Regions from separate parts of the Kitasatospora sp. NPDC043950 genome, predicted to be linked through region 3. Evidence: riboswitches for the same ligand, from Rfam matches in the RefSeq annotation. Region 3 holds a riboswitch; each other region holds the start of a gene.
The links. Region 3 has a riboswitch for cobalamin ahead of nicT (Nickel transporter NicT). Riboswitches for the same ligand answer to the same signal wherever they lie in the genome.
Positions count from the first base shown of each region.

Region 1: it holds a riboswitch for cobalamin, as region 3 does, so the genes downstream of both, metE (5-methyltetrahydropteroyltriglutamate--homocysteine S-methyltransferase) here and nicT (Nickel transporter NicT) in region 3, are expected to answer to the same signal.
Region 2: it holds a riboswitch for cobalamin, as region 3 does, so the genes downstream of both, AC07BF_RS02660 (CoA-acylating methylmalonate-semialdehyde dehydrogenase) here and nicT (Nickel transporter NicT) in region 3, are expected to answer to the same signal.

Region 1 covers NZ_JBWKER010000003.1:109,705-120,007, forward strand. Annotated here, with positions in the region: gene AC07BF_RS02720 (ABC transporter ATP-binding protein) at 1-664, shown strand, start outside; gene AC07BF_RS02725 (ECF transporter S component) at 661-1,530, shown strand; cobalamin riboswitch at 1,573-1,769, shown strand; gene metE (5-methyltetrahydropteroyltriglutamate--homocysteine S-methyltransferase) at 1,947-4,262, shown strand; gene metF (methylenetetrahydrofolate reductase [NAD(P)H]) at 4,370-5,287, opposite strand; gene folP (dihydropteroate synthase) at 5,402-6,262, shown strand; gene AC07BF_RS02745 (short-chain fatty acyl-CoA regulator family protein) at 6,280-7,746, shown strand; gene AC07BF_RS02750 (bifunctional 2-methylcitrate synthase/citrate synthase) at 7,692-8,840, opposite strand; gene prpB (methylisocitrate lyase) at 8,861-9,766, opposite strand; gene AC07BF_RS02760 (MmgE/PrpD family protein) at 9,766-10,303, opposite strand, start outside.
Region 2 covers NZ_JBWKER010000003.1:88,208-98,510, forward strand. Annotated here, with positions in the region: gene AC07BF_RS02640 (S8 family peptidase) at 166-1,362, opposite strand; gene AC07BF_RS02645 (TNT domain-containing protein) at 1,783-2,496, opposite strand; gene AC07BF_RS02650 (hypothetical protein) at 3,198-3,518, shown strand; gene AC07BF_RS02655 (nitrilase-related carbon-nitrogen hydrolase) at 3,633-4,577, opposite strand; cobalamin riboswitch at 4,932-5,104, shown strand; gene AC07BF_RS02660 (CoA-acylating methylmalonate-semialdehyde dehydrogenase) at 5,321-6,820, shown strand; gene AC07BF_RS02665 (acyl-CoA dehydrogenase family protein) at 6,828-7,967, shown strand; gene AC07BF_RS02670 (enoyl-CoA hydratase/isomerase family protein) at 7,967-9,040, shown strand; gene mmsB (3-hydroxyisobutyrate dehydrogenase) at 9,037-9,936, shown strand; gene AC07BF_RS02680 (enoyl-CoA hydratase) at 9,933-10,303, shown strand, end outside.
Region 3 covers NZ_JBWKER010000050.1:36,888-47,190, reverse strand. Annotated here, with positions in the region: gene AC07BF_RS28935 (AAA family ATPase) at 1-572, shown strand, start outside; gene AC07BF_RS28930 (Fpg/Nei family DNA glycosylase) at 653-1,462, shown strand; gene AC07BF_RS28925 (ArsR/SmtB family transcription factor) at 1,517-1,900, opposite strand; cobalamin riboswitch at 1,982-2,195, shown strand; gene nicT (Nickel transporter NicT) at 2,226-3,338, shown strand; gene rpmG (50S ribosomal protein L33) at 3,451-3,615, opposite strand; gene rpmB (50S ribosomal protein L28) at 3,741-3,977, shown strand; gene rpsN (30S ribosomal protein S14) at 3,977-4,282, shown strand; gene AC07BF_RS28900 (CobW family GTP-binding protein) at 4,288-5,454, shown strand; gene rpsR (30S ribosomal protein S18) at 5,467-5,703, shown strand; gene rpmF (50S ribosomal protein L32) at 5,757-5,930, shown strand; gene AC07BF_RS28885 (M24 family metallopeptidase) at 6,021-7,127, shown strand; gene efp (elongation factor P) at 7,207-7,770, shown strand; gene nusB (transcription antitermination factor NusB) at 7,775-8,212, shown strand; gene AC07BF_RS28870 (thioesterase family protein) at 8,372-9,199, shown strand; gene AC07BF_RS28865 (hypothetical protein) at 9,420-10,303, shown strand, end outside.

The sequences.
Region 1 (10,303 bases), on a different contig from region 3:
CCCGCGACAGGGCGGCAGCGTGCAGGTCCTCGGAGCCGACGGCGGGCCGGCCGCGGACCCCAAGCGGCTCTCCGCGACCAGGGCCCGGCAGCTCGTCGGGCTCGTCCCGCAGACCCCGACCGACCTGCTGTACCTGGAGACGGTCGCCCAGGAACTCGCCCAGAGCGACCTGGAGGCCCGCCGCGCAGCCGGCTCGACCGTCGCCGGCCCGACCACAGCCGGCCCGACCGCGAGGCAGATCCTCGACCGGCTCGCCCCCGGGATCCCCGACGGCACCCACCCCCGGGACCTCTCCGAGGGCCAGAAGCTGGCCCTGGTCCTGGCGATCCAACTGGCCGCCGCGCCACGGGTGGTGCTGCTGGACGAACCCACCCGAGGGCTCGACTACCACGGGAAGGAAGCGCTCACCGGCATCGTGGACGCCCTCGCCGCCGAAGGCCGTACGGTCGTCGTCTCCACCCACGACGTCGAGTTCGTCGCCGCCGCCGCCGACCGGGTGGTGGTGATGGCCGAGGGCGAGATCGTCGCCGACGGCCCCACCGCCGAGGTCATCGTCGCCTCGCCCACCTTCGCCCCCCAGACCGCCAAGATCCTCGCCCCGCTGCCCTACCTGACCACCCGACAGGTCGCCGCCGCCCTCGCGCCCGCGCAGGCCGCCCGGTGAGCGCCGTCCGGATCCCCGGCCGGGCCCGCGTCGTCGCGGCCCTGGCCGCCTTCATCGGCCTGGTCGCCTTCACCTGGCCGTTCGTCGTCGCCCCCGGAAAGTTCGGCTCCTCCTACGCCCCGCCGCTGATCTTCGGCGCCCTGCTGGCCCTGGTGCTCGCCGTCGTCATCGCGGAGATCGCGGCCGGCGGCATCGACGCCAAGGCCCTCGCCATGCTCGGCGTCCTGTCCGCCGTCAACGCCGGGCTGCGCCCGCTCGGCGCCGGCACCGCAGGAGTGGAGACGGTCTTCTTCGTCCTCGTCCTGGCCGGCCGGGTCTTCGGCCCGGGCTTCGGCTTCACCCTCGGCTGCACCTCGCTGTTCGCCTCCGCGCTGCTCACCGGCGGCGTCGGCCCCTGGATGCCGTACCAGATGTTCGGCTGCGCGTTCGTCGGCATGCTCGCCGGGCTCCTGCCGAGAACCCGGCGGCGGCGCTGGGAGGTCCCGATGCTGGCCGCGTACGGGGCGTTCTCCGGGTACCTCTTCGGCTTCCTCCTCAACCTCTCCTTCTGGCCGTTCTCCACCGACCCGAACAGTTCCATCGCCTACCTGCCGGGGCTGCCCTTCACCGAGCAGTGGCACCGCTACCTGCTCTTCGACCTCGCCACCTCGCTCGGCTGGGACACCGGCCGTGCCGTCACCACCTTCACCGCCGTGCTCGTCGTCGGCCCGGCCGTCCTCACCGTCTTCCGCCGCGCGGCCCGCCGCGCCAACTTCGAGCCCATGGTGCGCTTCGAGGCCCCGGACGGTCGACGAGTCACCGCGAACGGCTCCGCCATCGGCTCCGCGAGCGGCGAGGGAGTCTCACCATGCGGACGGCTTCCGTGAATTCCGCGTCGGCCCCGGCGGTTTGCCCCTAAGCTGGCGACGCAGCTGGTTCGTCCTGCCCGCCAGGCAGGACGTCGCAAGAGGGAACCCGGTGGGAATCCGGGACTGCCCCGCAGCGGTGAGTGGGAACGACCGCCGTCATACGCACTGGACCCGGGACGGGTCTGGGAAGCGATGGCCAGTAGGTACCGGACGCCAACAGGCCCGGTGCGCCCACGAGTCCGAAGACCTGCCCGTTGCCCGCCCGCGGACCGTTCCGCGTGCGGATATCCCGGTGACCTCGTGGGCGGGTCGGCGACCATACCAGGCGGATCGGGCACACGCGTCGACGTGAGCCGCCGCCCGGTTCGTCATCCCTTCGCGCTCTCGTCCCGTCCCCGGGCACTTGAGGAGCCAGACTCGCGAAGGAGAGTCCCTTGACCACGAAGTCCGCAGCCGCGGCAACCAGGGCCACCGTGTACGGCTACCCCCGGCAGGGCCAGGGCCGGGAGCTGAAGAAGGCCATCGAGGGCTACTGGAAGGGCACGGTCACCGCCGACGCCCTGCGGGAGACGGCGGTCGGCCTGCGCCGGGAGAACTGGGCGCAGCTCGCCCAGGCCGGGGCCTCGGAAGTGCCCACCGGCGACTTCTCGCTCTACGACCACGTACTGGACACCACGGTCGCCGTCGGCGCGATCCCGGCCCGCCACCGGGCGGCCGTCGAGGCGGACGCGCTGGACGGCTACTTCGCCATGGCGCGCGGCACCCAGGAGGTCGCGCCGCTGGAGATGACCAAGTGGTTCGACACCAACTACCACTACCTGGTGCCCGAACTCGGCCCGGACACCGTCTTCACCGCGGACCCGGCCAAGGCCGTCGGGGAGTTCCGGGAGGCGCTGGCGCTCGGCCACACCGCACGCCCCGTGCTGGTCGGCCCCCTCACCTACCTGCTGCTCGCCAAGCCCGCCCCCGGTGTCGCCGAGGACTTCCAGCCGATCACCCTGCTGGACCGGCTGCTGCCCGTCTACGCGCAGCTGCTGGCGGACCTGAAGGCGGCCGGCGCCGAGTGGGTGCAGCTGGACGAGCCCGCGCTGGTGCAGGACCGCACCCCGGCCGAGCTGAACGCCGCCGCCCGCGCCTACCGTGAGCTGGGCGGCCTGGCGGACCGTCCGAAGCTGCTGGTCGCGAGCTACTTCGACCGCCTGGGTGAGGCCCTGCCGGTGCTGGCCAAGGCCCCGGTCGAGGGCCTGGCGCTGGACTTCACGGGGCCCGCCGCGGCGAACCTGGATGATCTGGCCGCCGTCGGCGGGCTGCCCGGCAAGCGGCTGGTCGCCGGGGTGGTCGACGGGCGCAACATCTGGATCAACGACCTGGAGAAGTCGCTGGCCACCCTGGCGACCCTGCTGGGCCTCGCCGAGCGGGTCGACGTCGCGCCGTCCTGCTCCCTCCTGCACGTGCCGTTGGACGCCGCCGCCGAACGCGACGTCGACCCGCAGATCCTGCGCTGGCTCGCCTTCGCCAAGCAGAAGGCCAGGGAGGTGGCGCTGCTGGCCCGGGGCCTGCGCGAGGGCACGGGGGCGATCGCCGCCGACCTGGCCGCCAACCGCGCCGACCTCGCCTCGCGCGCCAACTCGCCGATCACCCACGATCCGGCGGTGCGCGCCCGTACCGCCGCCGTCACCGCCGACGACGCCCGCCGCGCCCAGGCCTACCCGCAGCGGGCCGAGGCCCAGCGCGCCCGGCTCGGCCTGCCACTGCTGCCGACCACCACCATCGGCTCGTTCCCGCAGACCTCCGAACTGCGGGTCGCGCGGGCCGATCTCACGGCGGGCCGGATCGACGCCCCGGCCTACCGCGAGCGCATCGAGGCGGAGGTCCGGGAGGTCATCGCCTTCCAGGAGAAGGCCGGACTGGACGTCCTGGTGCACGGCGAGCCCGAGCGCAACGACATGGTCCAGTACTTCGCCGAACAGCTCACCGGCTACCTCGCCACCCGGCACGGCTGGGTGCAGTCCTACGGCACCCGGTACGTGCGCCCGCCGGTCCTGGCCGGGGACATCTCCCGCCCGCACCCGATGACCGTCGACTGGTTCGGCTACGCGCAGGGCCTGACCGACCGCCCGGTCAAGGGCATGCTCACCGGCCCCGTCACGATGCTCGCCTGGTCCTTCGTCCGCGACGACCAGCCGCTCGGCGACACCGCCCGCCAGGTCGCCCTCGCCCTGCGCGACGAGGTCACGGACCTGGAGGCCGCCGGCGCGGCCGTCGTCCAGGTCGACGAGCCGGCCCTGCGCGAGACCCTGCCGCTGCGCGCCGCCGACCGCCCGGCGTACCTGGCGTGGGCGACCGAGTCCTTCCGCCTCGCCACCTCCGGGGTGCGGGCCGACACCCAGGTCCACACCCACATGTGCTACGCCGAGTTCGGCGCGATCATGACGGCGATCGACGAACTCGACGCGGACGTCATCTCGCTGGAGGCCACCCGCTCGCACATGGAGGTCGCCGGCGAACTCGCCGGGGCCGGCTACCCGCGCGAGGTCGGCCCGGGCGTCTGGGACATCCACTCCCCGCGCGTCCCGAGCACCGACGAGGCCATCGCCCTGCTGCGCGCGGGCCTCGCGGCCATCCCCGCCGAGCGGCTCTGGGTCAACCCCGACTGCGGCCTGAAGACCCGCGGCTGGACGGAGACCCGCGCCTCGCTCGACAGCCTCGTCGGCGCCGCCCGCCACCTGCGCGCGGAGCTCGCCGGCTGACCCCCCGGTGACGCGCCCCGGCCGGGCCCCGCACACCGTGCGGCGCCCGGCCGGGTGGGCCCGGGACCGTCCCCGGGCGGGCTGCCGCAACGGCGGCCCGGCCCGTTTCACCCGGACCCGGGAAGCCCGAGGTTCTGGTAGATCTCCGTCGTCACCGTGGAGAAGTTCATGGTCATGAAATGCAGCCCGGGAACTCCCTCGGAGAGCAGGCGTCGGCACATTCCGGTGGCGTGATCGATACCGATCGACCGGACGGCCTTCGGGTTGTCCTGCTGCTTCAGCATGCTTTCGGAAAGCTCGTCGGGAATGGCGGCGGTGGTCAGTGCCGGAATCCTCCGAAGTGACCGGATACTGGTCACCGGCATGATCTCCGGAATGACCGGAACGGTGCAGCCGGCCGATTCCAGTCGATCCCGGAAACGGAGGTAGCTGTCCACGTCGAAGAACATCTGGGTGATGGCGTAGTCGGCTCCCGCCCGGCACTTCTCGATGAAGTGCCTGATCTCGAAATCCCAGTCGGGGGACCTCGGGTGCAGGTCCGGGAAGGCGGCCACACCGACGCAGAAGTCGCCGGACTCCTTGATCAGCCGCACCAGGTCGGCGGCGTACTCCACTCCGTCGGGGTGGCGGTGCCAGGTGCCCAGCGGATCGCCCGGCGGGTCGCCGCGTAGCGCCAGGATGTTGCGAACTCCCTGGTCAGCGTAGTGGCCGAGAATGTTCCGCAGTTCGGCGACGCTGTGGCCGACCGCGGTCAGGTGGGCGGTCGGCGTGAGGGTGGTCTCCTGCGCGATGCGGCCGGTGACGTTCACCGTCCGCTCCCGTGTCGACCCGCCGGCACCGTAGGTCACGGAGACGAAGGTGGGGGACAGCGCTTCCAGGCGCCGGATCGCATTCCACAGGCCGACCTCCGCTTCGGCGCTCCGGGGCGGCATGAATTCGAACGAATAGGAAAGCCTGCCGGTCGCGAGGAGTTCGCGGATGGAGGTCGCCCGATCCGTCCGCGTGGAGGGAATTCCGAGTGTCATGGCAGGAGGTTAACCAGCCGGGCTCGCGGTAGTCCTCAGGTGTCCACTCTGTGATACGAATTCTCTCGGTGGTACGAGTTGGGAGACGGGTGGGGCGGGCGGCACAATGGGCGCATGAAAAGACCTTCGCAGGTATTGTCGGGACTGCCCGGATGGGATCGGTGCGCGGTGATGGGAGTCGTGAACGTGACCCCCGACTCGTTCTCGGACGGCGGCCGCTGGCTGGACCCGGGGCGCGCGGTGGACCGTGGACTGCTGCTGGCCGAGCAGGGCGCGGACATCGTGGACGTCGGCGGGGAGTCGACCCGGCCGGGAGCGACCAGGGTGTCCGAGGAGGAGGAACTGCGCCGGGTCCTGCCGGTGGTGCGTTCGCTCACCGACAAGGGCGTCCTGGTCAGCATCGACACGATGCGGGCCCGGGTCGCCGAAGCGGCGGTGGAGGCTGGCGCCCGGATCATCAACGACGTCAGCGGGGGCCGGGCCGACGCGGGCATGGCCCGCGCCGCGGCCAGGGCCGGAGTGCCCTTCGTCGTCATGCACTGGCGCGGGCAGTCCGCCCACATGGACGAGCTGGCCGCGTACGAGGACGTCGCGGCCGAGGTGATCCGCGAGGTCGCACGGCAGATGGACGCGGTGGTGTCGGCCGGGGTCGACCCCGCCCAGGTCATCGTGGACCCGGGCCTCGGCTTCGCCAAACGCCGGCAGGACGACTGGGCGCTGCTGGCGTCACTGGACGCCTGGCGCGTACTGGGGCGCCCGCTCCTGGTGGCGGCCTCGCGCAAGCGCTTCCTGGGCGAGCTGCTGGCCGACCCGCGGACGGGCGAGGCCCGTCCGGCCCGTGAACGCGACGCGGCCACCGCGGCGGCCAGCGTCCTGGCCGCCGCGCAGGGCGCGTGGGCGGTGCGGGTGCACGAGGTCCGTGACACCGCCGACGCCGTCCGGGTCGAGGCCGCGATCCGAACCAACCGGGTCTGAGAGAGGAAGTGCGGGCCATGCCACGTCCGACCGGGCGGAAGATCTACGCCCACGCCAAGCTGCGCCGACTGCGCCGCGAGCACGGCATGAACCAGGTCGAGCTGGCGCGCGAGCTCGGCATCTCGACCAGCTACCTCAACCAGATCGAGCACAGCCAGCGCCCGCTGACCGCCGCCGTGCTGCTGCGGATCGCCGAGGTGCTCGGGGTCGACCCGGAGTTCTTCTCCGAGGCCGAGGAGGAACGCCTCGGCACCGACCTGCGCACCGCGCTCGCGGACGAGGCCTGTGGCGGAGCCGTGCCGACGGAGGAGATCGCGGAGGTGAGCCGGAACCACCCGGAGGTGGCACGGGCCCTGGTCGCGCTGCACCGCGGCTACCGCGAGGCGCTCGCGCGGGTCGTCGACCTCGGTGAGCCCGGCACCGGGGCGGGCATCCGCCCGGCCGAACCCCATGACGAGGTCAGGGACTTCTTCTACACCCATCACAACCACATCGCCGCCCTGGACGAGGCGGCGGAGCGGACCGCGCGGTGCCTGGCGACGACGACCGCGGGCCGCACCGCCGCCGCGCTGGCCGCCCGCCTCGGCGAGCGGCACGGGGTGCGGGTGCTGGACGCCGACCACCGGCGGCCCGGCGACCTGCGGCGCTACGATCCGGCGGCCGGCACGCTGCGGCTCTCACCGTGGCTGGCCGGCGGCCGGCGTGCCTTCCAACTCGCCACCCAACTGGCCCTGCTGGAGCACCGGCCGCTGCTCGACACGCTCGTGGCGGCGGCCGGGCCCGGCCTCACCTCACCCCAGGCCGCCGACCTGGCCAGGATCGGCCTGGCCAACTACTTCGCCGGCGCCCTGCTGATGCCGTACACCGCCTTCCACACGGCCGCCGAGGAGCTTCGGTACGACATCGAGCTGCTCCAGGCCCGCTTCGGGGTCGGGTTCGAGACGGTCTGCCACCGGCTGAGCACCCTCCAGCGTCCGGGCCGACGCGGCGTCCCGTTCTCCTTCCTGCGCGCCGACCGGGCGGGCAACATCTCCAAGCGCCAGTCCGCGACCGACTTCCACTTCTCCCGCCTGGGCGGCACCTGCCCGCTCTGGACGGTCTACGAGGCCTTCTCCGCGCCCGGCCGGATCCTCACCCAGGTCGCCGAGATGCCGGACGGGAAGCGCTACTTCTGGATCGCCCGCACCGTCTCCCACGGCGGCTTCGGGCACCGCGCACCGCGCAGCGAGTTCGCCGTCGCGCTCGGCTGCGAGCTGCGCCACGCCCACCGCCTCGTCTACGCCGAGGGCGTCGCGCTCGACGCTCCGGGAGCGGCGACCCCGATCGGGCTGGGCTGCCGGATCTGCGAGCGCCGCGACTGCGTCCAGCGTGCCCGCCCGCCGGCGGGCGGGCGCCTGGCGGTCGAGCCGGACCGCCGCAGCCGCGTTCCCTACGCCGTGCTCGGTGACAGCCCCGGCACCGGGCGCTGGCCGGGGCCGTCGTAGCAGGCGAGCGGGCGGATCAGGGAGTTGTGGGCGAGCTGTTCGGTGATGTGGGCGGTCCAGCCGGTGATGCGGCTCATCACGAAGACGGGTGTGAAGACGGGGGTGTCGAAGCCCATCAGGTGGTAGGCGAGGCCGGCGGGGTAGTCGAGGTTGGGGTGGATGCCCTTGCGTTCCAGCATCGCCTCGCGCAGTGCGGCGTGCAGGGCGGCCAGCCGGGCCGTCCGGGGGTCGGCGCTGCGGGCCACCAGGGCGTCCAGGGCGGCCTGCATGATCGGGACGCGGGAGTCGCCGTGCTGGTAGACGCGGTGGCCGAAGCCCATGATCTTCCGCTTGGCGGCGAGTGCCTCGTCGAGCCACTGCGCGGCCCGGGCGGTGTCGCCGATCTCCTCCAGCATGTGCATCACGGCCTCGTTGGCGCCGCCGTGCAGGGGGCCCTTGAGTGCGCCGATCGCGGCGGTGACGGCGCTGTAGAGGTCGGAGAGGGTGGAGGTGACGACGCGGGCGGTGAAGGTGGAGGCGTTGAAGCTGTGCTCGGCGTACAGCACGAGGGAGATCTCGAAGCAGCGGACCACCTCCGGGGCGGGCACCGCGCCGAAGCACATGTGGAAGAAGTTCTCCGCGTAGCCGAGCCCGGGGTCCGGCGGGATGGGCGCCAGGCCCCGGCGGCGGCGCTGGTCGGCGGCGACGACGGTGGGCAGTTTCGCCAGCAGGGTGAGGGACTTGGCGAGGTGGGGCGCGGGGCGGCCGTCGTCCTCGGTGGGGTCCTCGGCGCCGAAGAAGCTGACGGCGGTGCGCAGCACGTCCATCGGGTGGCAGGTCTCGGGCAGCTTGGCGAGCAGTTCGGTGGTGGTGCGGTCGAGCGGGCGCAGGGCGGCCTCGAGGGCCCGGAACTCCCGCAGCTGTCCGGGGTCGGGCAGTTCGCCGTGCCACAGCAGGTAGGCGACCTCCTCGAAGGAGCGCTGGGCGGCGAGGTCCTGGACGGGGTAGCCGTGGTAGGTGAGGGAGTTGGTCTCCTGGATGACGGTGGAGATCCCGGTGGTGTCGACGACGACTCCGGCGAGTCCGCGGTGGATCCCGGGCGCGGTGGTGGGCATGGCTGGTCTCCGATGCGGGGTCAGGCACCGGGCGGGAGGGTGAAGTCGAAGACGGCGGTGTCGAAGGCCGCGTACTGCTCGTAGCCGAGGAGCTCGTACAGCCGGGAGCGGGTCTGCATGCGCGGCAGCAGCGACTCCTGGGTGCCCTCGGAGGCGAGGGTGCGCAGGCCGTCCTCCACCGCGCCCATGGCCAGGCGCAGCAGGGTGACGGGGTAGAGCGCGATCTCGTACCCGAGGTCCTGGAGGGTGCGGGCGTCGAGCAGCGGGGACTTGCCGAACTCGGTCATGTTGGCGAGTAGCGGGACGTCGACGGCCTTGCGGAAGGCCTCGAACTCGGCCTCGTCGGCGAGGGCTTCGGGGAAGATCGCGTCGGCTCCGGCGTCGACGTAGGCCTTGGCCCGGTCGATCGCCGCGCGCAGTCCCTCGACGGAGCGGGCGTCGGTGCGGGCCATCAGCAGGAAGTCGGGGTCGCGGCGGGCGTCGACGGCGGCCCGCAGGCGGCGGGTCATGTCCTCGCGGGGGACGACCGCCTTGCCGTCGAGGTGGCCGCAGCGCTTGGGGTTGACCTGGTCCTCCAGGTGCAGGCCGGCGAGGCCGGCGTCCTCCATCAGCTGGACGGTGCGGGCGGCGTTCATGGGTTCGCCGAAGCCGGTGTCGGCGTCGATCAGCACCGGGAGGTCGGTGACCCGGGTGGTCTGCTGGGCGCGGGCGGCGACCTCGGTGGCGGTGGTGAGGCCGATGTCGGGCAGGCCGAGGTCGGCGGCGAGGACGGCGCCGGAGAGGTAGGCGGCCTCGAAGCCGAGGTCCTGGATGAGCCGGGCGGAGAGCGGGTTGAGCGCGCCGGGCATCGTCAACAGCCGCCCGGTGGCGAGGCGTTCGCGCAGGGCGCGGCGGCGCTGGGCGGGGGTGGTGCGGGTGTGCAGCATCAGAACAGGCCCTTCGGGAGGAGTGCGTCGAACGCGCGCACGGCCGCGGTGTCGACGGCCGGGAAGAGCTCGTCCAGGTCCGCGGCCTTCAGCTCGGCGAGGTCTGCGGCGGCTGCCAGGAAGCGGTCCTGGTCGGCGGGGGAGACGATGCCCTCGGCCAGGGTGCGGAACTTCCGCTCGTACGCGGGGCGGTCGAAGGGGCGCGCGCCGGCCGGGTGGGCGTCGGCGACGGCCAGCTCGTCCTGGATCACCGTGCCGTCGTCCCGGGTGATCACCACACGCCCGCCGAAGGCCCGCCGGGCCGGGTCGGGGTCGTGGTAGCGGGCGGTCCACTCCGGGTCCTCGACCGTGGTGATCTTCTGCCAGAGCGCCACGGTCTCCGGGCGTTGGGCCCGTTCGGGGGCGTAGGAGCGCTCGTGGTGCCAGGCGCCGTCCTCCAGGGCGACGGCGAGGATGTACGGGATCGAGTGGTCGAGGGTCTCCCGGCTGGCGCGCGGGTCGTACTTCTGCGGGTCGCCCGAGCCGGAGCCGATGACG
Region 2 (10,303 bases), on a different contig from region 3:
CCGGGCAACCACCCGGGCCCGGGCCGGGGGTCCGGTCAACGACGGGCCCGCCCTCCGGACGCGCACCATCGAGTCATCGCCGCGGCCCGGGGAGAACGCGGGGTTCGGGCCTGGTCCGGCGGGAACGGCCGGACCGGGCCCGAAGTGCCGTGGTGGCGGGCGGTGTTACAGGCCGTCGGTGAAGAGGAGGAGGTTGGGGGTGTCCTGGTGGACGTTGCTCAGGACGTTCCGGGTGGCGGTGCGTTGGAGGAAGGCGGCGGTCTCGGCGGGGTCGGCGTCGGGGTGTTCGGCGGTGTAGAGGGCGGCGGCGCCGGTGACGTGGGGCGCGGCCATGGAGGTGCCGCTGAGGGTGGTGCTGCCGCCGCCGAGTTTGGCGGATTCGATGGCCTGGCCGGGGGCGTGGAGGGTGACGCAGGGGCCCCAGTTGGAGAAGGTGCTCTCCTGGTCCTGCCGGTTGGTGGCGGCGACGGTGACGACCCGGTCCGCGGAGGCGGGGGAGGCGGTGCAGGCGTCGGCGGCGTCGTTGCCGGCGGAGACGACGGGCAGGACGCCCTTGTCGGAGAGTGCGGTGGTGGCGTCGTTGAGGGCCTGGGAGCGTTCCTCGCCGGCGGAGGCGTTGAGGACGGCGGGGTACTGGGCGTGGTGGGCGACCCAGTCGAGGCCGGCGATCATCTGGGCTTTGTCGCCGTTGCCGGTGCAGTCGACGATGCGTACGGAGACGAGGCGGGCCTGCGGGGCGACGCCGTAGGTGCGGCCGGCGACGGTGCCGGCGACGTGGGTGCCGTGGCCGTGGCAGTCGCGGCCGTTCTGGCCGTCGCCGACGGCGTCGAAGCCGGGTACGGCGCGGCCGTCGAATTCCGGGTGGGTGTAGTCGATGCCGGTGTCGAGGATGTAGGCGGTCGTTCCGGCGCCGTGGCCGTGGGTGGTGAACTGGCCGTCCAGGGGCAGGTTCCGCTGGTCGATGCGGTCCAGGCCCCAGGTGGCGGCCGGTGCCCGGGTGGCGCTCGCACCGTCGTGGGGGGCCGGGACGCGGAGGGTGGTGTTCTCCTCGACGGCTTCGACGGCGGGGCTGGTTCGTACGGCGCGCAGCAGGAGGGGGTCGAGGGTGGCGGCGAAGCCGTTCAGCGTGTCGGTGTAGGTGAACCTGGGGGTGATGCCGAGGCCGCGCAGGACCTCACCAGGGTCGCGGCCGTGCTTGAGGGTGACGATGTACTGCCCGGGCACGGCACTGGCGGAGTGCGCCACGGCCACGGCGGTGGAGGCGGTGGGTGGCTGGGCGGCATACGCGGCGGGCGCAAGGGCCGTGACGGGTGTGAGGGTCAGCAGCAGGGCCGCCGACGCCCGGCGGAGGGGCAGGGGCACGGATCGGGCTCCGATCAGTCGGGTCAGTCGGGTTGCCTGCGGGCCCGGCGGCCGCAGGGCACCCGGATCATCCCTGGTGCGGCGGTCGCATCCGCGCCGCCCTGCCGGGCGCGGGGAGCGGACAACCCGTACGGGGGTGGGTGCCGGGAGGCCGAGGCGGGGGAACCAGCCCTGCCGGTCGTCCGGTGGCCGGAGCGCGGTGCGACCCATACCGACCTCGCCCAGGCCCTGTCGCCTCGCCGGTCCGCCGCGCTGGCGACTTGACGAGGAGTAACCGGTTCTCGTTGCCCGCTCCGCATTGAAGTCGCAGGTCACAGGCCCGTGCCGACTGCCGCGGCAGCCCCGCCGAGCGCGTAGCAGGGCGGGGCGGGCCGGTTGCCGGTTGCCGGGCGCGCGCAGTCAGGTCCGGCCGGGTGGGGGTCAGGCGTCGTTCTGGCTCGACAGGCAGAAGTCCTTGTCGGCGGCGTGTTCGGTCAGGTACCCGGCGGTGATGAGGGCGGCGACGTCGTACGTGCCCGGGATGTCGCCCGGCTTCAGGGCCGGGTCGAGCCACTGCTGGAGTCCGTTGCCCGGCTGGGAGAACGCGCCCGCGATGTGCCCCTGCTGGACGTTGAACGGCCTCTGCACCTCGAAGCAGTGGTAGTTGTCCTCGCCCCCGTTGAGGGAGTCCGGCGGAAGGGCGCGCTGGGAGAACAGCGTGCCGCCGGGGGCGAGGAACGAGCCGTAGGCGCTGTTCCCGAAGCGGTCCAGCTTCTGGTGCTCCGTCATGCTCTGTACGGCCATGTCGAGGGTGCCGTTGTTGTCGGTGAAGCCGTTGTGGTCCGGGTACTTCCACCCCCTCCAGTCCCGGTACCAGTCCAGGAAGCGCACCGGCGTCACTCCGCCCAGCCGGTCGTAGCCCGCCAGCAGCTTGGTCAGCACGGAGTCCGTCGGCAGGGTGACCGGGCCGAGTTCCTTCCGGGTGCAGAGGTAGTTCTCGGCGCCGGTATCGCGGACCTTGGGGACGCCCTCGCACTCCGTGATCGGCACCGCCCGGGAGGCGGGGGACTGCGCGGCGGCGGTGCCGGTGGCGGCCAGCCCCGTCAGGGGTAGGGCGATCGCCAGCGAGAGGGCGGCGAGAGTGGGGGTGCGCATGGGCGGGCGGCTCCGTTCGGGGTGCGGGGCGTGGAGGGGTGGGACTGGGCGGGTTGCGGCCGTCGGCTCGTACGGCGGACCGTGTGGCCGCCGGACCCGCGCACAGTTACGCACGGCGATTTGCCTTCGTGCGCGCACAAGATGTCCGACGCCGCTGGTGCCCACCCGTTCGGCCGATGCCGCTGACGGATGCTCGGCTCGCGGGAGCCGGACCCGTCCCGTCCGCTCCCTCGCCCTCATCCAGCCCTCCGCCTTCACCGGGGTAGCGCTTGTCAGACGACCGCACGCGCCTTGGTGTCGGCTGTCACGCTTCGGCACATGCGGAGCCTTTCCGGTGGTGCCGTAGCATCCGGATGGCAAAAACGCACACCTGTCAGCGGGGGAGAGTACTGCACTTGTTCAAGAGATCGACGGCCGTGCCGGCCGGGGCGGGCGCACGGGCGGCCTGCGCGGCCGTGCTGATGGTGTCGGGTGCCCTGGTGCTCGGCTCATGCTCGTCCGTGGGGTCGCCGGGCGGAGGGCGGGAAACGCCGGGCGGAGGACGGGAAACGCCGAGCGAGCCCACACGTGTCGAGTCCCGGGAGGAGGCGCTGGCCCGGACGGATCGGGTCCAGGGCCACGTGCGCGAGCTGACGGGCCTCGAGCGGGATCCGTGGAGCAAGCTCATCGGCTACTACAGGTGCCCGGGGCGGGGATTGGGTGTGGCCGACGAGGGCGAGGCCTACCAGCTCAGCTCGGGGATCCTGCTCAAGGCCACGGACGACCAGCGCCCCGAGGTGCTGCGGGCGCTGCGGGAGAAGCTGGCGGGCGAGGGCTTCAAGATCACCTCGTCGGCGTCCGGTGCGGACGCTCAGTCCACCCCGCCCACCTGGGAGTTCGATGCCGTCCACGAGTCCGACGGCTACACCGTTTCGGCGGGCGCGTCGAAGCCCGGCCAGGGTGTGAGTGTGATGGTCGTCCTGCCCTGCCAGGCCCCGCCGTCCGCCGGTGCGGCTTCGCCCGCTCCGACGGCCACCACCTGAGGTCGGCGCGTCGGTCACGTCAACTACGCTACTGGAAAAGGTAGTTGGCGTCAGTCCCGGCACGTCGACTCGTGGCGGCGGGACGCCCCGGCGTGGGTGCGCCGGGGCGTCCGGTCAGGCGTCGGTGCGGCTCGTCGCGGTCAGCGGGGCGTACAGCTCGGGGCGGCGGGTGCGCAGGAGGCCGAACTCCCGCCAGTCCCGGCACTGGTCGAGGTCGAGGTCGGCGACGAGGACGGCGGGCCGGTCGCGCGGGGCGCGGAGCAGGATCCGGCCGTACGGGTCGGAGATGAACGACGAGCCGTAGAAGGTGGACCGGCCCTCCGTCCCGATCCGGTTGGGCACGATCATGAACAGCGCGTTGGCGAGGCCGTTGGCGCTGATGGCGTGCTCCCACATGGGCCGGGTGTCGAAGTCCGGGAGGTCCACCTCGGAGCCGATGGCGGTGGGGTGGACGAGGACTTCGGCGCCGCCGAGCGCGTAGGCGCGGGCGAGTTCGGGGAACCACTCGTCCCAGCAGGTGGGGAAGCCGAAGGCGGCGCCCTGGTGGGCCAGGACGGGGAACCCGCTGTCGCCGGGGCGGAAGCACAGGTCCTCGCGGTAGCCGGGGAAGGCCGGGATGTGGTTCTTCCGGGTTCTGGCGACGAGGGTGCCGTCGCGGTCCACGCAGACGGCCGTGTTGTAGCCGAGGCCGCCGTCCTCGGCGCGCTCGTACAGGGAGGCGTGGACGCTGATGCCGAGTTCGGCGGCGAGTTCGGCGGCGAGGCGGGTGGTGGGCCCCGTCTCGACGTCCTCCAGGTGGCGGGCGGCGCCCTCCCCCATCGGGTCGTCGGTGTTGCAGAAGTAGGGACTGCGGGTCAGCTCGGGCAGGCACACCATCGTCGCGCCCTGCGCGGCGGCGAGTGCCACGCCCTCGCGCAGCCGGGCGTCGTGCTCGGCCGGGTCGGTGTGCCAGCGCATCTGCACGAGCCCGACGCGCAGCGGCGCGCGTTCGGCCGGCCTGGTGCGGCCGGGGGAGCCGAGCGGGGAGCCGAAGGAGGTGAGGACGGCGTACGAGGTCACGGGCGGACCGTCCTCGTCTGCCGGCGGGACGTCCGGCAGGTGCGGGAGGCGGGGCCTCCGGCGGCCGTGCGGCCGGTGGTGGTGGACGTGGTCATGGGTGTTCCTTCTGTTCTCTGGTGCCGACGCGGCCCTGCGGTATAACTGAAAGTTCAGTCAGCTTTGCTGGCGTGGTGAAGAATCTAGCCATGCCGGAACGTTCCGGCAAGGGGGTGGCCTGCGAATGGTGGGCGGTTACGCGGTTACGCGGTTACGCGGCTGCGCGGTGACCGGCGTCGGGCAGGGCTCGGCGCGGCGGAAACCCGATGGCGCAACGCGCGTGCGGGCCTCTGGACTTACTAGGACGTCCAACTATATGGTCGACGGCAGGTCCGCGGTGTCAGGGAAGCCGGTGTGAGTCCGGCACGGTCCCGCCACTGTGACCGGGGAGTTCGTCCTCGCAGACGAAGGCCACTGGCAGCCAGCCGGGAAGGCCTGGGGGCGTGCGGTGATCCGGGAGTCAGGATACCGGCCGCGGGTGTTCCGTGTTTTCCACGAGGATGGAGACGACACGCATGACTCCGGGCTGCTCCCGCTCCACTGCCGCTCCTGGTCGTCCCGTGCCGACGGCCGCCGGGGCCCCGACGCCCTGACGTTCCGTTCCGCCGCCGCACGCCCGTGCCGCGGGGCGCACCACCGTGTGCCCGCCGACCCGCGGCGGCCTCCGATCCTCCTCCTCTCCCCACCCTGTCGAGAGAAGGAACCCGATGGTCCGAGAACTGACCCACTTCGTCGCCGGCAAGCCCACCGCCGGCACCTCCGGTCGCTTCGGCGACGTGTACGACCCCAACACCGGCCGGGTGCAGGCCCGGGTGCCGCTGGCCAGCCGGGCCGAGGTCGAGGCGGTGATCGCCGACGCCGCGCAGGCTCAGCCCGGGTGGGCCGCGTGGAACCCGCAGCGGCGGGCCCGCGTCCTGCTGCGCTTCCTCCAACTCGTCGAGCAGGAGAAGGACGAGCTGGCCCGGCTGCTGTCCGCCGAGCACGGCAAGACCGTGGCCGATGCCCACGGGGACATCCAGCGCGGCCTGGAGGTCGTGGAGTTCGCCGCCGGCATCCCGCACCTGCTGAAGGGCGAGTTCAGCGACAACGCGGGCACCGGCATCGACGTGTACTCGATGCGCCAGCCGCTCGGCGTGGTCGCGGGCATCACGCCGTTCAACTTCCCGGTGATGATCCCGCTCTGGAAGGCCGCACCCGCCCTCGCCTGCGGCAACGCCTTCGTCCTCAAGCCCTCGGAACGCGACCCCTCGGTGCCGCTGCGCCTCGCCGAACTGCTCCTGGAGGCCGGGCTGCCGCCGGGCGTGCTGAACGTGGTCAACGGCGGCAAGGAGGCCGTGGACACCCTGCTGGAGGACCCGCGGGTGCAGGCGGTCGGGTTCGTCGGCTCCACGCCGATCGCCCAGTACGTCTACGCCACCGCCGCCGCGCACGGGAAGCGGGCGCAGTGCTTCGGCGGTGCCAAGAACCACCTGGTCGTGATGCCGGACGCCGACCTCGACCAGGCCGCGGACGCGCTGATCGGCGCCGGCTACGGCTCGGCCGGCGAGCGCTGCATGGCGATCTCGGTGGCCGTCCCGGTGGGGGAGGAGACCGCCGACGCCCTGGTGGCCAAACTGGTCGAGCGGATCGCCGCGTTGAAGGTCGGGCGCTCGGACGACCCGGCGGCGGACTTCGGCCCGCTGGTCGGCGCCGACGCGCTGGAGCGGGTCCGTGGCTACCTGGACCTCGGGGTCGAGGAGGGCGCCGAACTCGTGGTCGACGGGCGGGACTTCCGGCTGGAGGGGCACGAGGGCGGCTACTTCCTCGGCGCCTCGCTGTTCGACCGCGTGACTCCCGACATGCGGATCTACCGGGAGGAGATCTTCGGCCCCGTCCTGACCGTGCTCCGCGCCGCCGACTACGAGGAGGCGCTGCGCCTGCCCAGCGAGCACGAGTTCGGCAACGGCGTGGCCGTCTACACCCGGGACGGCGACACGGCGCGGGACTTCGCGCGCCGGGTGAACACCGGCATGGTCGGCGTCAACGTGCCGATCCCCGTGCCGGTCGCGTACCACACCTTCGGCGGCTGGAAGCGCTCCGGGTTCGGCGACCTCAACCAGCACGGGCCGGACTCGATCCGCTTCTACACCCGCACCCGCACCGTCACCTCGCGCTGGCCCTCCGGGGTCAAGGAGGGCGCGAGCTTCACCATCCCGACGATGGGCTGAGGGCGCCGTGCACGACCTCACAGAGGACCAGCTCGCCATCGCGGCGACCACCCGGGCCTTCGCCCGCGAACACCTGGCGCCGAACGCGGTCGCGTGGGACCAGGCCAAGCACTTCCCGGTGGACGTGCTGCGCAAGGCGGCGGACGTCGGCCTGGCCGGTGTCTACGTCCGCGAGGAGTCCGGCGGCTCCGGACTCACCCGCGCCGACGGCGTGCTCGTGTTCGAGGCGCTGGCCACCGGCTGCCCGTCCATCGCCGCCTACCTGTCCATCCACAACATGGTCGCCTGGATGATCGACCGTTACGGCGACGACGCCCAGCGCGCCCGGTGGCTGCCGGGCCTCAGCGCCATGGCGACCCCCGCCAGCTACTGCCTCACCGAGCCCGGCGCGGGCTCGGACGCGGCGGCACTGACCACCCGCGCCCGCCGGGACGGGGACCACTGGGTCCTCGACGGCGTCAAGCAGTTCATCTCGGGCGCCGGCGTCTCCCGGGTCTACCTGGTGATGGCCCGCACCGGCGGGCCGGGGGCCGGCGGGGTGTCCGCGTTCGTCGTCGAACGCGACGACGCCGGCGTCTCGTTCGGGCCCGACGAGAAGAAGATGGGGTGGAACGCCCAGCCCACCCGCCAGGTGCGGCTGGACGGCGTCCGGCTCCCGGCCGACCGCCTCCTCGGAGCCGAGGGCGAGGGCTTCCGGATCGCCATGAACGGGCTGAACGGCGGCCGGCTCGGCATCGCCGCCTGCTCCCTCGGCGGAGCGCAGGACGCCCTGGAGCGGGCCACCGGCTATCTGGCGGACCGCGAGGCGTTCGGCGCCCGGCTCCTGCACGCCCAGGCGCTGCAGTTCCGGCTCGCCGACATGGCCACCGAGCTGGAGGCGGCCAGGTCGCTGCTCTGGCGGGCTGCCTCGGCCCTGGACCGGGGGGACCCCAGGGCGCCGGAACTGTGCGCGATGGCCAAGCGGCACGCCACCGACACCGGCTTCGAGGTGGCCAACCAGGCGCTCCAACTGCACGGCGGCTACGGCTACCTGGCCGAGTACGGCATCGAGAAGATCGTCCGCGACCTGCGGGTGCACCAGATCCTGGAAGGAACCAACGAGATCATGCGCGTCATCGTCGCCCGCGGCCTGATCGGGGCCGCGTGATGGCCGGGACCGACCTCGACGAGGTCCTGGTCCACCGCGAGGGCCGGGCGGGCCTGATCGTCCTCAACCGCCCCGCAGCCCTGAACGCCCTCACCCACGGCATGGTGCGGAGGATCTCCGAAGCGCTGGACGCGTGGGAGGAGGACGAGCGGGTCGCGACCGTGGTCATCACCGGCGCCGGTGAGCGGGCCTTCTGCGCCGGCGGCGACATCGTCGCCATCCACCGCGCCGCCACCGGCGCGGACCCGGGCGCCGTCGAGGAGTTCTGGCGCGACGAGTACCGCCTCAACGCCCGCATCGCCCGCTACCCCAAGCCCTACGTCGCGCTCATGAGCGGCATCGTGATGGGCGGCGGGGTCGGGGTCTCCGCCCACGGCAGCGTCCGGATCGTCACCGAGACCACGCGCATCGCCATGCCCGAGGCCGGCATCGGCTTCGTCCCGGACGTCGGCGGCACCTACCTGCTCGCCCTCGCACCCGGCGAGTCGGGTACCCACCTCGCCTTGACCGCGGGCTCCGTCGGCGCCGCGGACGCGCTGCTCTGCGGCCTCGCCGACCACTTCGTCCCGGCCGAGCGGCTGCCCGCGCTGCTGGACGACCTGGCCGAACTCCCCCTGCACGACGCCCTCGAACGGAACGTCGGGCCCGCACCGGCCGGCGTGCTGGACGGCCGGCGGGCGTGGATCGACCGCTGCTACGGGGCCGACACCGTGGAGGAGATCCTCGACCGCCTGCGGGACAGCGGCGAACCGGAGGCCAAGGAGGCCGCGGACCGGATCGCCGCCAACTCGCCCGCCGCCGTGAAGGCCACCCTGGCGGCGCTGCGCCGGGCCCGCACCCTCGGTCCGCTGGAGGCGGTGCTCGACCAGGAGTACCGGACCTCCTGCGCGGCGCTCTCCACACCGGACCTGGCCGAGGGGATCCGCGCCCAGGTCATCGACAAGGACCGTTCCCCGCAGTGGAACCCGTCGACGCTGAGCGCCGTCGGGCCCGCCGCGGTGGCCCGCTACTTCGCCCCGCTCGGCGACCGGGAACTCGGCCTGGCCCCCACCACACCCCTGGAGCGCTGGTGACCCACCGCAACGGAGTCATCGGATTCATCGGCCTCGGCAACATGGGCGGCCCGATGGCCGCCAACCTCGCCGAGGCCGGGCACACCGTGACCGGCTACGACCTGGCACCCGAGGCGCTGCGGAGGGCGGAGGAGGGCGGCGTCCGTCCGGCGCGGTCCGCGACCGAGGCGGTGCGGGAGGCCGACGTCGTCATCAGCATGCTGCCGGCCGGCCGGCACGTGCTGGCCGCCTACGCGGACCTGCTGCCCGCCGCCCGCCCGGGAACGCTCTTCGTCGACTGCTCCACGATCGACGTCGCGGACGCCCGGGCGGCGCACGACCTGGCCGTGACCGCCGGGCACCGGGCGGTGGACGCGCCGGTCTCCGGCGGGGTGGTCGGTGCCACGGCCGCGAGCCTCACCTTCATGGTCGGAGCCGCCGAGCCGGACTTCGAGGCGGCTCGACCGGTGCTGGAGGCGATGGGCCGCAAGGTCGTGCACTGCGGATCCCCCGGAGCGGGGCAGGCCGCGAAGATCTGCAACAACATGATCCTGGGCATCTCGATGATCGCGGTCAGCGAGGCCTTCGTGCTCGGAGAGAGCCTCGGGCTCAGCCACCAGGCCCTCTACGACGTCGCCTCGACCGCCTCCGGCCAGTGCTGGGCGCTCACCACCAACTGCCCCGTCCCCGGGCCGGTGCCGACCAGCCCGGCCAACCGCGACTACGCGGCCGGGTTCGCCGCCGCCCTGATGGCCAAGGACCTCGGACTCGCCGCCGGGGCCGCCGACGCCGCGGGCCTGCCCACGGACCTCGGACGCAGGGCGGCACAGCTGTACGCGGACTTCGCTCAGGCCGACGGGGGCGCCGGCCTGGACTTCTCGGCGATCATCACCACCCTGCGGGAGGACGGCAAGTGACCGGCTACGAGACGATCCTGGTCGAGCGCAAGGGCCGGGTGGGGCTGATCACGCTCGACCGGCCCAAGGCGCTGAACGCGCTCAACACCCTGCTGATGAACGAAGTCGTGCAGGCAGCAACGGAGTTCGACCGTGACCCGGAGATCGGCGCGCTGGTGATCACCGGCTCCGAGAAGGCCTTCGCGGCCGGCGCCGACATCAAGGAGATGCAGTCGCTCGACTTCGTCGACGCCTACCTCGGCGACTGGTTCGCCGCCTGGGACCGCTTCGCCGCGCTGCGCAAGCCGGTGGTGGCGGCGGTGGCGGGCTACGCGCTGGGCGGCGGCTGCGAGCTGGCGATGCTGTGCGACGTCCTCCTGGCGGCGGA
Region 3 (10,303 bases):
AGCGGCACGCGCCCACCAGTCCGATCGCCGTCCTGCTGATCGGCCCGGCCGGGGCCGGCAAGACCACCGTCGCCCGGTACTGGGCCGAGCGCCGGCCCAGCCCGACCGCGCACATCAGCCTGGACGACGTCCGCGAGTGGGTGCAGTCCGGCTTCGCCAACCCGCAGTCCGGCTGGAACAACGCCTCCGAGGCGCAGTACCGGCTGGCCCGCCGCACCTGCGGCTTCGCCTGCCGCAACTACCTCGCCAACGGCATCTCCTGCATCATCGACGACGCCGTCTTCCCGGACCGCCCGGCCATCGGCCTCGGCGGCTGGAAGCGGCACATCGGCCCCGGCATGATCCCGGTCGTGCTGCTGCCCAGCCTGGACTCCGTGCTGCACCGCAACGCCCGGCGCGGCGGCACCCGGCGGCTCGGTGACGAGGAGGTGGCGCGGATCCACGGCCGGATGGCCGGCTGGTACAACTCCGGGCTGCCGATCATCGACAACTCGTACCTGGACGTGGCCGGCACCGCCGCCGAGCTGGACCGCGTCATCCTGGCCCGGCTGATGGGCATGCCGGTGCGCTGACCTGCGACGATCCGGCGGTGTCGGTGCCGGCTGCGATGATGTGCGGGTCCTGTCGAACCACCCCGGGGGAGCTGACGCCCGTGCCGGAAGGCCACATCATCCACCGCCTCGCCGCCGAGAACCGGAAGGCCTTCGGCGGCCGCCCGGTCGAGGTGTCCAGCCCGCAGGGCCGGTTCGCCGACGAGGCCAAGGCCATCGACGGGCAGCTGCTCACCGCGGCCGAAGCCGTCGGCAAGCACCTGTTCCTCGGCTTCGAGGAGGGCGCCTGGGTGCACGTCCACCTCGGCCTCTACGGCGGCTTCGCCTTCGGTACCGGGCCCGCGCCCGAGCCGGTCGGCCTGGTCCGGCTGCGGCTGGCCAACGACGACGGCTACGCGGACCTGCGCGGCCCCAACACCTGCGCGCTGGTCACCGGAGCGGAGAAGGCCGCCGTCGCCGCCCGGCTGGGCCCCGACCCGCTGCGCGCCGACGCCGACCCGCAGGCCGCCTGGCGCCGGATATCGGCCAGCCGGACGACCGTCGCCGCGCTGCTGATGGACCAGAAGGTGCTGGCCGGGGTGGGCAACGTCTACCGGGCCGAGGTGCTGTTCCGCCACGGGATCAACCCGCACCGCGCCGGCCGCGACCTCACCCGGGGCGAGTGGGACGCGATCTGGGCCGACCTGGTCGCCCTGATGCACGAGGGCGTCGGCGCGGGCCGGATCGACACCGTCCGCCCCGAGCACACCCCCGAGGCGATGGGCCGCCCGCCGCGCGTCGACGACCACGGCGGCGAGGTGTACGTCTACCGGCGGGCCGCGATGCCCTGCCTGGTCTGTGGCACCGAGGTCCGGACGGAGCAGCACGCCGCGCGCAACCTCTTCTGGTGCCCCGCCTGCCAGGCGGCCTGACCGCGTTCGAGGGTTGCTCCGGCCGGGCCCCGGCGCGTCCTCCGGAGGAGCCGGTCAGACGACGGCCGCGCTGGGCTCGTGGTGTTCGGCGGCGGCGCACGCGTCGAGGAGGGGGCGCAGGGCCTCGTCCACGAGCCGGTAGCGCACGATCCGCCCGTCCTTGTCCCCGGTGACCACGCCCGCGGTGCGGAGCAGCCGCAGGGCCTGGGACACGGCGGGGTCGCGCATGCCGGTGGCGACGGCGAGGTCGGAGACGGCGAGCGGGCCGGCCCGGTGGAGGGCGAGCAGGAGGGCGAGCCGCCCGGGGTCGGCGAGCAGGGAGAACCGCTCGGCCCAGGTGCGGACGTGCGCGGGGTCGCCGATCGCGGCGATGGCCTCGCAGACCCGGTGTCCGTCGATGGTGCGGTGGCCCGCGCGGTCGGCCGGTACGAGATGCATGCGCACATTGTTGCAGGAGGGGGCCTGTGATCCTGGACACCTGCGCAGGTGCGCAGCCTTGCAAGGGTGGGTCCTGGCCCCTACGGTGTTCCCCGCCGTGGTGCTCGGGAAGACCGGTGACGGATCCTCAGGGGTCCCAGTCCGGAGCGGCCCTCGCCACTGTGATCGGGCCATCGTGATCGTCGACGATGGAGAGACGTCCGTACCCACGACGCCACTGGGAGCCTCGCGCACCTGGGAAGGCGGGTACGGGACCCCCGTAAGCCAGGAGACCGGCCACGGCATCTCACGAAGTGTTTCCACGAGGTGCTGGAGCGTGACCCGAATGACCCTGCCCGAAACCGCCGCCGCCGAGGCGCCGGCGACACCGTCCGTGCTGCCCACGTTCCGCTGGAAGCGCGAGGACACCGTCCGCACGGCCGGGCTGATGGGGGTGATCCTGGCCATGCACGTGGTGGCCTTCGGGACGCTCGTCTTCCTGGTCGCGCCCCACAACTACGCGGTCGGCACCCAGGTCTTCGGGGTGGGCCTCGGGATCACCGCGTACACCCTCGGCATGCGGCACGCCTTCGACGCCGACCACATCGCGGTGATCGACAACACCACCCGCAAGCTGATGGCGGACGGCAAGCGGCCGGTCTCGGTCGGCTTCTGGTTCGCCCTCGGGCACTCCTCGATGGTGGTGCTGATGGCCGCCCTGGTGGCGGGCGGCGCGCAGCTGGCCAGCACGCTGATGGACGACGACTCGACCACCCACAAGTGGCTCGGGATGGTCGGCACGACGGCCTCCGGCGCGTTCCTCTACCTGATCGGCGCGCTCAACCTGGCCGCGCTGCTCGGCATACTGAAGGTGTTCCGGGCGATGCGGGCCGGGTCGTACGACGAGGCGCAGCTGGAGGAGCACCTCAACTCGCGCGGCTTCATGGCCCGGGTGCTGAACCGGGCGACCCGGTCGATCACCCGGCCCGGGCAGATGTTCCCGGTGGGCATGGTGCTGGGGCTGGGCTTCGACACCGCGACCGAGGTCACCCTGATGGTGATGGCCGGGTCGGGCGCGGCGGCCGGGCTGCCCTGGTACGCGATCGTCTGCCTGCCGCTGCTGTTCGCGGCCGGGATGAGCCTGTTCGACACCCTGGACGGGACGTTCATGAACTTCGCGTACCAGTGGGCCTTCGCGAACCCGGTCCGGAAGGTGTACTACAACCTGACGATCACTGGGCTGTCGATCGCGGTGGCCTTCGTCATCGGCACCATCGAACTGGTCGGCGTGCTGCACGAGAAGCTCGATCTGACCGACCCGGTCACCGGCTGGATCGCGGGCATCTCGCTGGACAACGTCGGCTACGCGATCGCCGGGCTGTTCGTGGTGGTCTGGGCCGCGGCGATCGCCTACTGGAAGCTGGCCCGGGTGGAGAAGCGCTGGGTGGCCGCCGAGTAGCGACGGCTGCGATCAGCGACGGCAGCGATCAGCGACGGCGCCTCCCCCGGGATCCCGGGGGAGGCGCCGTTTCGTCGCTGCGGGCCGGTGCCGGTCGTCGGGCGGGCGGGGTTCAGCGCTCTTCGCGGAAGTCGACGTGCCGGCGCGCGACCGGGTCGTACTTGCGCAGGACCATCCGGTCCGGGTCGTTGCGGCGGTTCTTGCGGGTCACGTACGTGTAGCCGGTGCCGGCGGTGGAGCGGAGCTTGATGACGGGGCGCAGTTCGCTGCGGGCCATGGGTGTCCTCCCGGGTTGGCGGGGTGTTCGGGGCTGGGGCGAAACCGTACACCGAAATGGAAGTCATTTTCATCTGGTGTAACGTGAGCTCCGTCCCGCCCATTCCCGGACGCCAGGGAGCACCCATGTCCGCCCACTGCCAACTCACCGGCCGCCAACCCGGATTCGGCAACGCGATCTCGCACTCGCACCGCCGCACCCGCCGCCGCTTCGACCCCAACATCCAGCACAAGCGCTACTGGCTGCCCGGTGAGGGCCGGTACGTCCGGCTCACCCTCAGCGCCAAGGGCATCCGCACCATCGACACGATCGGCATCGAGGCCGCCGTCGCCCGCATCCGCGCCCGAGGGGGGAAGGTCTGATGGCCAAGCAGAGCAAGATCGCCAAGAACGAGCAGCGCCGCGCCGTCGTGGCCCGGTACGCCGAGCGCCGCGCCGAGCTCAAGCGGATCATCGCCCACCCCGGCACCGCCCCCGCCGAACGCGCGGCCGCCCAGGCCGAACTCGCCCGCCAGCCTCGCGACGCCAGCGCCACCCGGATCCGCAACCGCGACGCCGTCGACGGCCGCCCCCGTGGCTACCTGCGCGCCTTCGGCCTCTCCCGGGTCAACCTCCGCGTCCACGCCCACGCCGGCCACCTGCCCGGCGTCCGCAAGGCCAGCTGGTGAGCGGCGTGGACGGGATCAAACTGCCCGTGGTGGTCGTCGCCGGACTGCACGCCGACGAACGCCGCGCCGCCGTTCGGGAGTTGGCGGCGGCCGCGGTGGACGCGGTGGTCCTCCACCATGACCTGCGGGAGGCCTCGCAGGGCGTCGTCCGCCGTGAACTGCGCGACGCGGGAGGCGGGTTCGACGCCGCCGACGTCCCGCTGGTGAACGACTGCCCCTGCTGCGCCCTGCGCGAGGACCTGCTGCCGCGACTGCTGCGGATCGCCGACGAAGGCCGGTACGGGCTCGCGATCGTCGAACTGTGGGGCGGTAGCGACCCGCACCCGGCCGTCGAGGTGATCGCCGGGGGAGAGGCGGACGGCCGCCACCTGGAGGACGCCGTCGAACTCGCGGGCGTGGTCACGGCCGTCGACCCGGACCGGCTGATCGGCGAACTCTCCGTCTCCGACGACCTGGTGGAGCACGGCGAGCACACCGCCGTCCAGGACCAGCGGACCCGCGCGGAGGCGCTCGCCCACCAGGTCGAGTACGCCACCACCCTCGCCGTCCCGCGGGCGACGGCGCACGCGCCCGGGCTCGCGTTGCTCCGCCAGCTCCACCCCACCGCCCGGGTCGTCCGGCTCGGCACCGGGGCGCTCACCCGGGCCGCCCTCGGCGGCTTCGACGTCGCCGCCGCCCGCGACCGGGTCAACCCGGCGATCGCGCTGCTCCCGCAGGAGAGCGACGAGGCCGGCGTCACCACGCTGGTCTGGGAGCGCCGACGCCCGCTGCACCCCGAGCGGCTGCACCGGGCGCTGGAACTGCTCGTCCCCGCCGCCCAGCGCAGCCGCGGCCGCTTCTGGCTGGCCAACCGGCCCGACCTGATGCTCGCCTGGGACGCCGCCGGGGCCAACCTCGCCGTCGAGGAGTGCGGCCCCTGGCTCACCTCCCTGCCCGACGCCGCCTGGGAGCTCTACCCGCCCGCCCGCCGGGCCGCCGCCGCCCTCGACTGGCACCCTCTGCACGGCGACCGGGTGCAGCAGCTCAGCTTCACCGCGGAGGGCCTCGACGTCGACGGCGTCACCGGGCTGCTCGACTCCTGTCTGCTCACCGACGCCGAACTCGCGGCGGGCGAACCCGGCTGGAAGGCCCTGCCGGACGCCTTCCGGGACCTGCTCGACCCCGTTCACTGAGGAGCCGTCACTGTGCGTAAGCGACCGAACCCGCCCAAGGCCCGGCCGAACCCGTTGTTCACGGCCGGCATCGAGTACATCGACTACAAGGACACCGACCTGCTGCGGCGCTTCGTCTCCGACCGCGGCAAGATCCGGAGCCGCCGCGTCACCCGGCTCACCGTCCAGCAGCAGCGCGCCGTGGCCAGGGCCGTCAAGAACGCCCGCGAGATGGCCCTCCTCCCGTACGCCGCCGGCACCACCCGGTAACCGGACCACCGCCACCACCGTCACCACCGTCACCACCCGACAAGGAGCCCCCGATGGCCGTCCCCAAGCGCAAGACGTCCCGCAGCAACACCCGGCACCGCCGGGCCCAGTGGAAGGGCAAGGCCCCGAAGCTCGTCCCGATCACCCTCAACGGCCGCGAACTGCTCGTCCCCCAGAACCTGGTCCCCGCCTACCGCCGCGGCCTGATCGACCCGGAGGGGGCGTAGCGACCACGGAGGGGGCGTGCGGGGGTGGGGGCGCGCCCTGTCGGGGGTGCTCGGCGGGCGGATCGGAGTGGGGGTTCGTAGGCTCGACGCATGTCTGATGCGTACGCGGGTCGGCGGGAGCGGGTGAGGGAGCACTGCAGTGCGGCCGGGGCCGATGCGGCGCTGATCACCCGGGCGGCGAACGTGCGGTATCTGACGGGCTGCGCGCCCTGCGGGGCGACGCTGCTGCTGACCCGGGAGCGGGTGCTGCTGGCAGTGCCGGACGATCTGCCGGCGGACGACACCGGGGAACACCTGATCGCGCCGGACGTCACCCAGGTACCGGTGGCGGCCTCGGCGGACACCGCCCTGGCGGCGGCCGCCGCCGCCGTGCGACTGGGCGTGGCGGACCTGGCGGTGGAGGAGCACGACCTGACCGTCAGCCGCCACCGCGCGGTGGCGGGCCTGGCGGAGGGGGCCCGGCTGGCCGACCTGGGGCAGGTGGTCGAGCGGCTGCGGGTGGTCAAGGACGAGCACGAGATCGCCGACCTGCGGATCGCCGCCGAGATCGCCGACCAGGCGCTCGGCGAACTGCTGGAGTCGATCCTGGTCGGCCGCACCGAACGGCACCTGGCGATGGAGCTGGAACGCCGGATGATCGACCACGGCGCGGACCGGGCGGCCTACCCGGTGTCCGTCGGCACCGGCAGCCACTCCGGCCAGCCCGCCCACCAGCCGACCGACCGCCGGGTGGAGGAGGGCGACTTCCTCACCGTGGTGATGGGCGCCCAGTACCGGGGCTACGGCGTCTCCACCGCCCGGACCTTCGTGATCGGCGCCGCCCCCGCGCCCTGGCAGGTGGAGCTGCACCGGCTGGTGTTCCGGGCCCAGCGGGCCGCCCGGGAGGCGCTCGGGCCGGGCGTGGAGCAGTGCGTGCCCGACCGGGCCGCGCGGCAGATCCTGGAGGCGGCCGGCCACACCGAGACCTCCCCGCACCCGGTGGGCCACGGCATCGGGCTGGAGATCCGGGAGGCGCCGCGCCTCGGCCCGTCGGACATGGGTAAACTGGACAGCCGCGTGCCGGTCACCGTCGGCCCAGGGGTCCACCTCCCGGGCAAGGGCGGTGTCCGGATCGAGGACACGCTCGTGGTGCGTCCCCCAGAGGAGGGCGGGCCCGAGCTGCTCACCATCACCACCAAGGAGCTCCTCGCCCTGTGACCGCGGCCGCCCGTCGGCCGTCGGCGGCAGGACGCAAGCCTTGGTTCCTTGACAGCTATATCCAGGAGTAAGTGCGCCCGTGGCTTCCACGAACGATCTCAAGAACGGCATGGTCCTCAAGCTGGAGGGCGGCAAGCTCTGGTCCGTCGTCGAGTTCCAGCACGTCAAGCCCGGCAAGGGCCCGGCCTTCGTGCGCACGAAGCTCAAGGAGGTCCTGACCGGCAAGGTCGTCGACAAGACCTTCAACGCCGGCACCAAGGTCGAGACCGCCAACGTCGACAAGCGCGGCATGCAGTTCTCGTACAAGGACGGCGAGAACTTCGTGTTCATGGACACGGACACCTACGACCAGATCGTGGTCGAGCCGGCCGTCGTCGGCGACGCCTCCAAGTACCTGCTGGAGGGCTTCGAGGCCCTGGTCGCCATGTACGAGGGCTCCCCGCTGTACATCGAGCTCCCGGCCTCCGTCGAGCTGCTGATCTCCCACACCGAGCCGGGCGTCCAGGGCGACCGCTCCACCGGCGGCTCCAAGCCGGCCACGCTGGAGACCGGTGCCGAGATCGCCGTGCCGCTCTTCATCGTCACCGGTGAGAAGATCAAGGTCGACACCCGCGACGGCAGCTACCTCGGCCGGGTGAAGTAAGTCCGTGTCGGCCGCACGTAGCAAGGCCCGCACCCGGGCCTTCCAGATCCTCTTCGAGGCCGACCACCGCGGGGTCGACCCGCAGCGGGTCCTCGCGGACTGGGTGGCCCGCGCCCGCGAGCCGAAGCCCGACGAGGGCACCCCGCAGGTCGGCGAGTACACCATGGAGCTGATCGAGGGGTACGTCCAGCACGCTCGCCGGATCGACGACCTGATCTCGCAGTACGCGGTGGGCTGGACCCTCGACCGGATGCCGATCGTGGACCGCAACGTCCTGCGGCTCGGCGCCTACGAGCTGATCTGGGAGGACGGCGTCCCGGACGCGGTCGTCCTGGACGAGGCCGTGGAGATCGCCAAGGAGTTCTCCACGGACGACTCCCCGGCCTTCGTCAACGGCCTGCTCGCCCGCTTCCTGGAGCTGAAGCCGAGCATCCGCCGGTAGGTCCCGACCACCGGCGGTGGTGAGACCCGCAGAACGGCCGCTGGACCCGGATTCCGGGTCCGGCGGCCGTCGCGCGTTTCACCCGGGCGGCGTAAGGTGGTGCCCTACTCGCCAGTAACTTGGCGTTCGGAAACCCGCAGTGAAGGGCAGGCCACCCCCATGACCACCGCGACCCGCAGCGAGTTCGACCAGGGCATCGCCCTGACCCGGCACCCTGACGAGCCCGGCCGCTACGAGGCCGAACTCGGTGCCGGCTGGCAGATTGGCGGCGGGGTCAACGGCGGGCTGCTGCTCGCCGTCGCCGGACACGCGCTGTCGCTGGAGCACGGCGACCACCCCGACCCGGTGTCGATCAGTGGTTACTACCTGTCCGCCTCCACGCCCGGCCCGGCCACCGTCCGCACCGAGGTGCTGCGCACCGGCCGCGGGCTCTCCACCGGCACCGCCTCGCTCAGCCAGGACGGCGTGGAGCGGCTGCGGGTGGTCGCCAGCCACGGCGACCTCTCCACCGCCGACGGCGAGGTGCGCACCAGCGCCGTGCCGCCGCAGCTGCCGCCGCCGGACCAGTGCGTCGGCGTCGAGCACGCGCCCCGGGAGCTGATCGCCCAGGCCGAGCTGCTGGAGCGCTTCGACCTGCGGCTGGACCCGGCCACCATCGGCTGGGCGCTCGGGCAGCCGTCCGGCAACGGGCGGATCCAGGGCTGGTTCCGGCTCGCCGACGGCCGCGATCCCGACCCGCTGCTGCTCCTGCTGGTCGCCGACGCGCTGCCGCCGGTGACCTTCGACCTGGGCCTGCCCGGGTGGGCCCCGACCGTCGAACTGACCGTCCACCTGCGGGCCAGGCCGGTCCCGGGCTGGCTGCGGGTCACCCACGCCACCCGCAACGTGGCCGGCGGGTACTTCGAGGAGGACGCCGAGGTCTGGGACGAGTCCGGCCGCCTGGTCGCGCAGTCCCGCCAGCTCGCCCGGGTGCCGCGGACGGCGTGAATCACATCGTCTTACCGTCGGTTACATTCCTGTGACACGCCGTACGTGTGCGGCGCGCGCGGATGGGGAGATAGACGGTCAGCGGCGAGCCGGCCGCTGACCGTCACCCGCCGACGGTACCCGTCGATGCCAGGAGCCATCCCGTGAGCGAGCGCAGCGAGCGGACCACCGAGAGGCGCGCAGGGGCGCAGGCCCGTGCCGAGCGCAGCGAGGTGGGCGCATGAGCCGCAACGGCCGCGCCCGCCGCAACTCCGACTGCACCGCCGGCGGCCCGCGACCCACGGTGCGGGCGCCGCACCAGCGGCGGCGGGTCGAGGGGGCCGAGCAGGCGTTCGTCATCGGGATCCTGACCAGCGCGGCCGACTTCGCCCGGGCCCGTGCCTGGGGGCTGTCGAACGCCGCCGACCACGAGCACTACCTGGCCGAGACCGCCGAGCTGCTGGCCGACGCCCTGGAGCGCTTCGACACCGTGCGGGCCCGGATGTTCCACCCGCAGGACTTCGCGGAGTTCTGCGTGCTGCACGGGCTGGACCCGGCCGAGCCGCTCGCCCGCGACCGCTACCTGGTCAATCCGCCGTTGCAGACCCAGCTGTTGGCCTATCAGGGCGAGGAACTGGCCGGGGATTTCGTGCCGCGCCTGGTCCGGGCCCGGGAGAACGGGCTGACGCTCTGCCACGCCGACCTGCTGCTGGACGGCGGCCTGTCCGGGGCCGCGGGCGAGGTCGACGAGGAGCACGCCCGCTGGGTGCGCGCCGCCCGCCAGCGCGGCGCCGAGGTGTTCCGCCGGATGCTGGTCGGCGCGGGCGCCGGGGTGTACGAGCTGCGGCTGCGGGTGGACGCGCCGGGCGGGCGGCTGACCGCGGCGGCCCGGGTGCTGCAGTGGGAGGACGGCGTGGTCCGGATCAACGACGAGGACCTGGAGCTGGTCTGCGCGGTGCTGTGCGCCGGATTGGCGCTGGAGCTGCCGGGGGTGGCGGTGCTGCACGGCTCGCAGGGCTCGGTGGCGGCGGGCGGTGCCCGTGGCGGAGCCGCCGACGAGCACTTCCTGCCGGCCTCCTGGGCCTGGTCGAGCGGCGGGCAGGACTGGGCGCCGGCTGCCGGGCC